DNA from 3 places in the Pseudoalteromonas sp. APC 3358 genome. Region 3 is predicted to be linked to each of the others. Evidence: predicted binding sites of a transcription regulator. Region 3 holds the regulator's gene; each other region holds the start of a gene.
What was found. The regulator ArgR, encoded in region 3, controls arginine synthesis, uptake and breakdown. The targets are predictions, from matches to a motif close to ANTGAATANNTATTCANT.
Positions count from the first base shown of each region.

Region 1 (3,290 bases), on a different contig from region 3:
AATACGTGCAGTTAAGCGTTGGTTCTGACGAATGTTGTTAGTAACACCTTTAAACCGGACGCGTGCTGTTACTTCACGATTATTAACTTCTGGTGATATGGCGGATAAATTCCCCATCACTGTTTCATTGCCTAACTTAAGCTCTACTTCCATACCGAGCCCTAATTCGTTTGCGTAACTTTCAGGAACTTGGAGTTCGGCTTCAAAATTACTTAAGTCGACGAGAGTCATAAGAGGTTGGCTTTGCGTCACTGCGGCTTTTTGTTGCACTAATAGGTTACCCACGATCCCTGTAACGGTAGCTTTAATAGATAGGTTGCTTACTTTTCGGATTAAGTCATCAACAATAAGTTGTTGGCGGGTCACATCACTTTTAGCAGCTTGTAGTTCAAAAGTGAGCGTGTCTTTGGCAAGCAATACCTCTTGCTGCGCATGCTTATAGGAGAGCTTAGCTCGGGATAAATCATCAACTGCTTTTTCTAGATCAATTTGGCTAATTAAGTGCTTTTGTATTGATAACTGTGCGCGACGATTTTCGCGCTCAGCGGCGTTAAGCTCGACTTGTGCCATATCGAGTGTTTTATTTAAGGTGAGTGTTTGGCGTCTTGCTTGCAAATGCTGCCTTTGCTGTTCGCCTTCAAGTCTTTTAAGTACAGACTCCTGTTGCTTTAATTCATTAGTTAACTCAGGGCTTTGCAGCAGGGCAAGTGTGTTGCCTTGCTTTACTGTATCGCCGGCCTTTACTTTTAAATCTATAAATCCCCGTTCTGGACTGTAGATTTTAGGGGCATTAGCAGCAACAATTTTACCACTGGCGGCAATGTCTCGAATGAGCGCTTTAACATGTACTTTTGCAATCTGTACTTTTGAGCGGCTAATAGAGCTTTTAGCGCTATGGTTAGTTAAAAAAATATAAGCAATTGCAGAGACCACAATGAAAACAATCGCAGTGATCATCGCGTATTTTTTATAGCTTATAGGTGCCTTTACCTGTACGTCTTGTGCGCTGGTATCTTTAATCATTTAATTTCCCCTAAATTGCTTTTATGTATTTTTCGCACAGCAGTAATAAAGCTGCTGTGCAAATAGCGGCAATAGGAGAGAGTAAAAATAAGCTTAGAGTAAACATAGTAATTCCAATTAGCGATTATATATAAAGCTATACGATTAATATGCCAACTATTATCTTATTGATATTTAAGTAATTTTATTTTTTTGTTATTGAAATTTATGTCCGCGGACAGTTTATGTGTCCGCATCGGACATAGTTTTAAATAAAAATTCACTATTAACGTACAAAAAATGACATGAACTTTCATAACTATACTAATGAGCAGCAATAATCGGGGATGTTAAGCCATTAAAGTAATGAAATAGCATAAAACTATCTAAATGTTAACTGAATAGCCCCTCTAGCGCTGAATACTTATTCACTTTCGGTTGCCTTTACGTTTACGTAAGCTGTCACGATGAAGGCTCGTGTTTTTTACAATATGTTAAACTTGACACCAGTGTCATGAAAAAATAGTGGTTAAAATAACGCTAAATGTTAAAAATAATGATAAAAAGAAATCTTGCTATGAAGTGAGAAATATTCAAGAATGTGAATATGTATTCAAAGTGCTATTGACTCTATTTAAGATAGAGGCTAGTTTTGTCCGTCTGTTAGCAAATCGTCGAGCAGTTCATCCACGCTAACAGTGCAGCAAGGGGAGGGGTCTATGTTATACGACTCAAAGTTAGAAAAAGAAAATTGTGGCTTTGGCTTAATAGCCCAAGTTAATGGTCAAGCTAGTCATAGGCTTATTCGTACTGCTATTACGGGGCTTGATCGCATGCAGCACCGTGGTGGTATATCTGCCGATGGTAAAACAGGTGATGGCTGTGGTTTATTATTACAAAAACCAGATAGCTTTTTCCGTGCTATTGCTAGTGAACATAACTGGCACTTAGGCAAAAACTACGCAGTGGGTATGATATTTTTAAATTCAGACCCTGTTTTAGCGCAAGCTGCAAAACAAATACTTAGCGAAGAATTAGAAAAAGAAACGTTAAATATTTTAGGTTGGCGCGTTGTGCCAACTGACCCATCTATGTTGGGTCCTATTGCTGTACAGCAATTACCAGGTTTTGAACAAATTTTTGTTAGCGCGCCAGAAGGTTGGCGTTCTAAAGACTTAGAGCGTCGCTTATATGTAGCACGCCGCCGCGCTGAGAAGCGCATTGTTGATGACGAAGCTTTCTATATCGCAAGTCTATCTGGTTTGGTAACTATCTATAAAGGCTTAATGATGCCTGCAGATTTACCAAATTTTTACCTAGATTTAGCTGATATTCGTATGACGAGTGCGATTTGTGTTTTCCATCAGCGCTTCTCTACTAATACTCAGCCGCGTTGGCCTTTAGCTCAACCTTTCCGCTATTTAGCACACAATGGTGAAATTAATACTATTGAAGGTAACCGCCAGTGGGCACGCGCACGTTCATATAAGTTTGCGTCACCGCTTATTCCTGATTTACAAAGCGCAGCGCCGTTTGTAAACGAAACCGGCTCTGATTCATCAAGCCTAGATAATATGCTTGAGCTATTTTTAGCTGGTGGCATGGATTTATTCCGCGCTATGCGTATGCTCGTACCACCTGCATGGCAGAAAAACCGTGCAATGGACGACGATTTACGTGCATTTTACGACTTTAACTCTATGCATATGGAACCATGGGATGGCCCGGCAGGTATTGTTATGTCGGATGGTCGTTTTGCGGCTTGTAACCTTGACCGTAATGGACTTCGCCCAGCGCGCTATGTAATTACACAAGATGGCTTTATTACGCTTGCATCAGAAGTGGGTATTTGGGATTACACTGCCGATGAAGTAGTTGAAAAAGGCCGTGTTGGTCCAGGTGAATTATTAGTTATTGATACTAAGCTTGGCAAAATTTGGCACTCAGATGAAATCGATCAAGATTTAAAGTCTCGCCATCCTTACAAGTCATGGCTTGAAGAGAACGTTAAACGTTTAGTTCCATTTGAAGAGCTTACTGAACAAGACGCGGGTAATCGCTCATTTGATGACGAAACGCTAGCTAAATATCAAAAAATGTTTGGTTATACCAACGAAGAACTTGATAGTGTTATTCGTGTAATGGGTGAAAACGGCCAAGAAGCAACCGGCTCAATGGGTGATGACACGCCATTTGCAGTGCTTAGTGAAGGGCATCGTTCGCTTTATGATTACTTCCGCCAAAAATTTGCGCAAGTAACAAATCCACCTATCGATCCACTGCGTGAA
Region 1 is NZ_JASDCE010000004.1:252,894-256,183, reverse strand. It holds gene QL995_RS08410 (efflux RND transporter periplasmic adaptor subunit) at 1-1,023, opposite strand, end outside; gene gltB (glutamate synthase large subunit) at 1,722-3,290, shown strand, end outside.
Region 1: the regulator ArgR is predicted to act here: its motif matches at 1,603-1,620, upstream of gltB (glutamate synthase large subunit).

Region 2 (3,290 bases), 170 kb from region 3:
ATACGCCAGCAGTTTCTTTAGTAATTGTTTTGTAGCGCTCGCCCGTAAGTACATTAAGTACAGCTTGAGTGCCTACAATTTGCGACGTGGGTGTTACTAAAGGTAAAAAACCAAGATCTTCACGTACGCGTGGGATCTCAAGCAAAACTTCATTAAGCTTATCTGCCGCGCCTTGCTCTTTAAGTTGGTTTTCCATGTTTGTAAGCATGCCACCAGGTACTTGAGCGAGTAAAATACGACCATCAACCCCTTTTAAGCTACCTTCAAATGCCGCATATTTTTTACGTACATCTCTAAAGTAAGCAGCAATTTCTTCTAGGTGGTTTAAATCAAGGTCGGTATCGCGCTCAGTTCCTTCAACTATCGATACAATAGTTTCAGTTGCGGTGTGTCCGTAAGTCATACTCATTGATGAAATAGCGGTATCAAGCATATCAATGCCTGCATCAATCGCTTTTTGATAAGTCGCAGTACTTAAACCTGTTGTAGCGTGGCACTGCATAGCAATAGGAACCGATACGGTTTCTTTAAGTGCTTTAATTAATTTTTCAGCATCGTACGGCTTTAATAAACCCGCCATGTCTTTAATACAAATTGAGTGACAGCCTAAATCTTCTAATTGCTTAGCCAGAGTCAGCCACATATCAAGCGTATGAACAGGACTTACCGTGTACGAAATAGTACCTTGAGCATGCGCGCCTACTTTTATAGCCGCTTTAATCGCTGTTTCTAGGTTACGTACATCGTTCATTGCATCGAAAATACGAAATACGTCAACGCCATTTTTATGTGCGCGTTCTACAAATTTTTCAACTACATCATCAGCGTAATGGCGGTAGCCTAATAGGTTTTGACCGCGTAATAGCATTTGCTGTTTAGTATTAGGCATCGCTTTTTTAAGCGCACGAATACGCTCCCAAGGATCTTCGCCTAAATAACGAATACACGAATCAAATGTAGCACCGCCCCACGATTCAATAGACCAATAACCTGCATCATCTAGCTTGCTAGCAATAGGTAGCATATCGTCTAGGCGCATACGTGTTGCGAGCAATGATTGGTGCGCATCGCGTAATACCAATTCTGTTAATTTTAATTTAGCCATGTGTGTGCCCCTTATTTATTATTTGATTTGTACTGAGCAATGGCAGCACTAATAGCAGCGATGTGCTCATTAGGCACACCTTGAGATTTAAAAGACGGTGATTTAGCTGGTGATGCCTCTGGTTCGCTATAGCGCGTCACCAAATTAGACATAAGCGTTACTGCACCAATTAATATCGACAGAAATACAAACACCCCAACCATACCAGTTAGCATTAAGCTACCAGCCGTTGTGAGTAGAGCACCTATATCCATTTTTCTCCCCCTTGAAACCCATATCGAAAATAAAAAATCGATTTAATTAAATATTTATTCACTGGATAATAACAAAACTAGTCGCTTTGTCTACATCTTGTAAATTGGTAAAACCAATTAAACTATAAACAACATAACACTCAACAAATTTACATGCCATAACCCAGCAATCATGCGCCCTACAATACATACAGAAAATAACGACTATAGCTAATAGTTATATGGAAGTTGTTAATTAACTATTCAACTTAATAAAAATAACCGCCAAATTTTATAATAAGTACAAAAACACACATCAATTGTTAATTGGTCTTACCAAAAACATTGTTTTTAGTGAATATTTACCGGTAACTTGTAACAGTGTGAATAACTTACATAACAAAGCGTAAAAATTACTAACTAACTAATAACTAAAAACACAGTTAAAAACCATAACCATCTGATATAAAACAAAAATAAACTTTGGCATATAACTGGCATTAGTTATTGTGAGCAAATTTGATAACCAAGGAGAAAACAATGTTACGCTGGACAATTACATTTTTAGTTATTGCTTTAATCGCTGCAGTGTTAGGTTTTGGTGGCATCGCAGGTGCCGCAGCTGGTATAGCAAAAATTATATTTTTTATATTTTTAGTACTTTTAGTGATCTCATTAGTTTCAGGTGCACTACGTGGTAAATCACCCAGGTAGATAAAGCATTCAACTAACAAACACTAAAATTTAATTAATACTTACAAGGAATTACACTATGAAATCAACAACTGTTAAAGCAGCATTAATCGGTCTATTCGCAAGTTTTTTCATCATGGGTTGTGAAGATAACCATGCAGAAGATGCAGGCGAGCGTATTGACGAAGCAGTAACTGACGTGCAAAACAAAGTAGAAGATGCATGTGAAAATGTTAAAGAAGGCGTAAACGCTGAAGAAACTAACTGTTAATTCTTCTTGTATCGCTAAAAAACGGCCTTAGGGCCGTTTTTTTGTGCCTGTAATAAAATCACTGACTATAAAGCTGCTCATTTAGCGGTTAGCTTGCTAAAATAAAAAAAACGATATTTAAAGCAAGGCAATATGGCATTTACAACAACCTACACACTAGATAAACCTTACTTTTACGAGTGCTTTGATGAGTCACTCCCCTACAGTAAGCGCGCCAAACCTAAGTACTTTTTACTTGTACTCCTCGTTGCGCTTGGTTTATTTGGCATTTATGTTTTAAACGATCATTACTTAGGATCGTTTATGATCATGCTAGGTGTACTAGAGTGCGTCGCTTTTTACTATCGCAGACCTTGGTGGGTAACCAGACAAATGCTCAGCAGAGCGTCAGGCTCAGAGGTAACACTTACCTTTGATGAAGAAGGCATTAAATCGGCTAATCATTACAAAAGCTTTCAGCTAACTTGGCAAGACATAAGCGAAGTAATAGATACTCAGCAAGGTATTATTATTAAAAATAAAAGCGGCATGCAATACATTTCAAAACAAATACTAACCCCAGAAACACTCGCTTTTATAAACAAAAAAGCCACTCAGTGAGTGGCTTTTTGACTAGTTGAGTTAATTACTCAACTACGTATACGTGTTGATTAAGCATTGCCCGGATTAGGGTTCGACTTTTCAGCTTGTATGCGCATGTAAATCTCTTCACGATGCACTGATACGTCTTTTGGTGCATTAACACCGATTCGAACTTGATTTCCTTTAACACCTAGAACAGTAACTGTTACTTCGTCACCAATCATTAGGGTTTCACCTACTCTACGAGTTAGTATTAGCATTCTCTTGCTCCCATGTTCCAATAAAAATTATAAGATTCCGCTTAAACATACTAATGAAAATTAGACTGAAAAGTAAGTAAAAACTCTCAATCTATCCATTTTCTGTTAAAAATGCTTTGTGTAATGCACGAACTGCCAACTCTAGG
Region 2 is NZ_JASDCE010000005.1:349,967-353,256, reverse strand. It holds gene oadA (sodium-extruding oxaloacetate decarboxylase subunit alpha) at 1-1,105, opposite strand, end outside; gene QL995_RS10775 (OadG family transporter subunit) at 1,117-1,359, opposite strand; gene QL995_RS10770 (DUF1328 family protein) at 1,879-2,052, shown strand; gene QL995_RS10765 (hypothetical protein) at 2,111-2,302, shown strand; gene QL995_RS10760 (YcxB family protein) at 2,435-2,902, shown strand; gene csrA (carbon storage regulator CsrA) at 2,953-3,144, opposite strand; gene QL995_RS10750 (aspartate kinase) at 3,236-3,290, opposite strand, start outside.
Region 2: the regulator ArgR is predicted to act here: its motif matches at 1,405-1,422, upstream of QL995_RS10775 (OadG family transporter subunit).

Region 3 (3,290 bases):
TGCATCGCGGTAAAATTGAGCAACAAGGCACGCCTGAGCAGCTTTTTGCAGCTCCATGTTCAAAGGAGGTTGCAGAGTTTCTGGGTCAAGGCATATACTTGAGCGCAGAAGTATTAACAGCAACTGAATACAAAACACCATTTGGTTTAGTCGAGTCCTATGTTGAGAGTAAGCAAAACGTAAGCGTAGGGCTTATATATGTGCGCCCTCATCAAATAGAATTAGTGGCAGATAACCAAAGTGACAAACTCAGCAAGCGAGCTACAATCATAAGTCGTCGCTTTATTGGTTCGGCGTATGTTTATTCACTTGTTATTGATGAACAAGAAATTGAAGTTGCTGCACAATATGGCCAGTCATTTGAAAATAATGAGCAGGTTATAATAAAAATAAAACCTCACACGGTGAATTTTTTCGAATCGTAATTAATTTGTTATTCGCTGTGTTTTTATCTATAAAACTAAGGAATAACAATGGCGCAAGCGCAATCAGGGATTTGTGCTGAAGCAAACTTACACGGTTTGCACTTATTTTTTAATGTGTTTGATGGTCAAGATGAATCACTTCGCGCAAAGTTAAAACAAGTAAGCGCTATTGAAGAAGAATTTAGCGATCAATTTTCAGAATCAATGCTTTCTTGTATGGTTGCTATTGGTGCGCAATATTGGCCGCATATCCTCCCTGAATACATCCCAAGCGAATTACAGAGCTTTCCTAATATAAACCATAGCGATCATCAAATGAGCGTACAACCGTGCGATTTATTTGTGCAAATTCGCTCTGACCGTGAAGACGTTAACCATTTATTTGCGCTGCAAATTTTAAAACTATTTGCCCCCGATGTTGAGCTGGTGGAGCAAATTCGTAATTTTCGCTTTTTAGATGGTCGTGATTTTAATGGTTTTATTTATGGTGGCGACACCGCACATGGAAGAAAAAAGCGCGCTACGGCTTTAATTAGTAACCCTGGCAATTTTGAAGATCAGGGGAGTTATATTCATGTACAGCGTTATAAGCATGATTTAACTATGTGGCAGCACTTATCATTGAGCGAGCAAGAACAAATAATGGGACGTACGCGCCTTGATAACACGCTAATTACCCCTGCGATTGAAACCAGCCATGCTTCGCGAAGTGAGCTAAAAGACGAAGACGGACAACCGCTATTATTAAATCAGAGCATGCCTTATGGCGATGTGTATGAGCAGGGAATGTTATCAATTACATGCTCTTGTACGGGCACCGCATTTGAAAAAGTACTTAATAGTCGTTTAGGGGAAGGAGATTGTTACGACCACTGGCTTGATTTTACTCAAGCCGATATGGGTTCTGCTTTTTTCGCGCCTTCAGTCGGGTTTTTAAAACAAATTTAGTTTGCTATTAAACCGTATCAAATAAAATGCGAACACGTTCAAGTGTTACATCTATTTCAGATATTTTAGCAGGAGCGATAAAAATAGTATCGTCGCCTGCAATTGTTCCTAGTACGCCATCTGCTTTACCTAATGAATCTAATAAACGAGCGATAAGCTGAGCGGCGCCTGGACTGGTACGAATAATGATCATCATTTCGTTGTGCATAATGTCGATTACTAATTGGCGTAATGGACTTTTAGCCGTAGGTACACCCATTTCAGCAGGTAAGCAGTAAACCATTTCTTGTTTGGCGTTACGTGTGCGTACAGCACCAAATTTACTTAGCATGCGCGATACTTTACTTTGGCTTATATTGTCAAAGCCTTGATCTTTTAATGCATCAACTATTTCGCCTTGAGAGCCAAAATTTTCTTCTTTTAATAGTGATTTAAATGCTTTTACCAGTGCTTCTTGTTTATCTTGTGGTTGCATAGTCTTTATTCGTTTTTGTTATTTATGCCGCAAATTCTACACAAAAATGAATAATTATGCAGCAGTTGTTTAGTTAACTTGCCAGTTTGATGCGTTAAATCACAAAAGTTTACGACTATGGTCGAAAATATACTTGAAATAGACAGGATAAATTTGTTTTTAGTCGCTAATTTCATTATCTTAAGAGCCACAAATGTTTCCTACCTCAAATTACGGAGAATTCCAATGAAAGTTGCTGTATTAGGTGCTGCAGGCGGTATCGGCCAAGCGTTGTCTTTATTATTAAAAACAGGCTTACCAGCTGGCTCTGAATTATCACTTTATGATGTTGCACCAGTAGTACCAGGTGTTGCGGTTGACCTTTCTCACATCCCAACAGATGTTAAAGTAGCAGGCTTTGGCGCAGACGAATTAAACAAAGCGCTTGAAGGCTCTGACATCGTTCTTATCCCAGCGGGTATGCCACGTAAACCAGGTATGGATCGTGCTGATTTATTTAATGTAAATGCTGGTATCATCAAAACTTTAGCAGAAGGCATTGTTGCTAGCTGTCCTAAAGCGTTAGTAGGTATTATTACTAACCCAGTAAATGGCACAGTTCCAATCGTTGCTGAAGTATTCAAAAAAGCAGGTACTTACGACGCTAAACGCGTATTCGGTATTACTACGCTTGACGTTATTCGTTCAGAAGCATTTGTTGCTGAACTTAAAGGCGTAGACGTAGCAACTGTTAAAGTACCAGTAATTGGTGGTCACTCAGGCACAACTATTCTTCCTCTACTTTCTCAAGTTGAAGGTGTTTCTTTCACAGATGAAGAAGTTGCTGCACTTACTCCACGTATCCAAAATGCGGGTACTGAAGTTGTAAATGCTAAAGCAGGCGGTGGTTCAGCTACGCTATCTATGGGTGCTGCTGCAGCTCGTTTTTGTATGTCTTTAGTTAAAGGCCTACAAGGTGAGGAAGTTGTAGATTACGCTTACGTTGCTGTTGAAAATGGCGATGCAGAGTACTTTGCACATCCAGTACGTTTAGGTAAAAACGGCGTAGAAGAAATTCTTTCTTACGGCGAACTAAGCGCATTTGAAACAAAAGCAAAAAATGACATGCTTGAAACACTGAAAAAAGACATCAAAGAAGGTGTTGATTTCATGGCGTAATAGCCAAAGTAGAATAACAAAAAAGCCTGTATTTGCAGGCTTTTTTATTGCTCAGAATTAATTTCACACTGTGTAACTAGTTAAAACTAGTGGTCGCGGTCAACCGCAATACGAGCAAGGCTTATGAGTGCTTGCTTATAGTCAGACTCAGCTAAAAAGTCTAAACACGCAATAGCTTTGTCAGCTTCAAGCTCTGCTTTTTGCATTGTAAATTCAAGCGCATTAGTTTGCTTTAGTGCCGATAAAATTTCTTCTAAATGCTCCATACCATTACTGTGCTCTAT
Region 3 is NZ_JASDCE010000005.1:183,585-186,874, forward strand. It holds gene QL995_RS09980 (ABC transporter ATP-binding protein) at 1-425, shown strand, start outside; gene QL995_RS09985 (Dyp-type peroxidase) at 474-1,373, shown strand; gene argR (transcriptional regulator ArgR) at 1,381-1,848, opposite strand; gene mdh (malate dehydrogenase) at 2,074-3,006, shown strand; gene ispB (octaprenyl diphosphate synthase) at 3,093-3,290, opposite strand, start outside.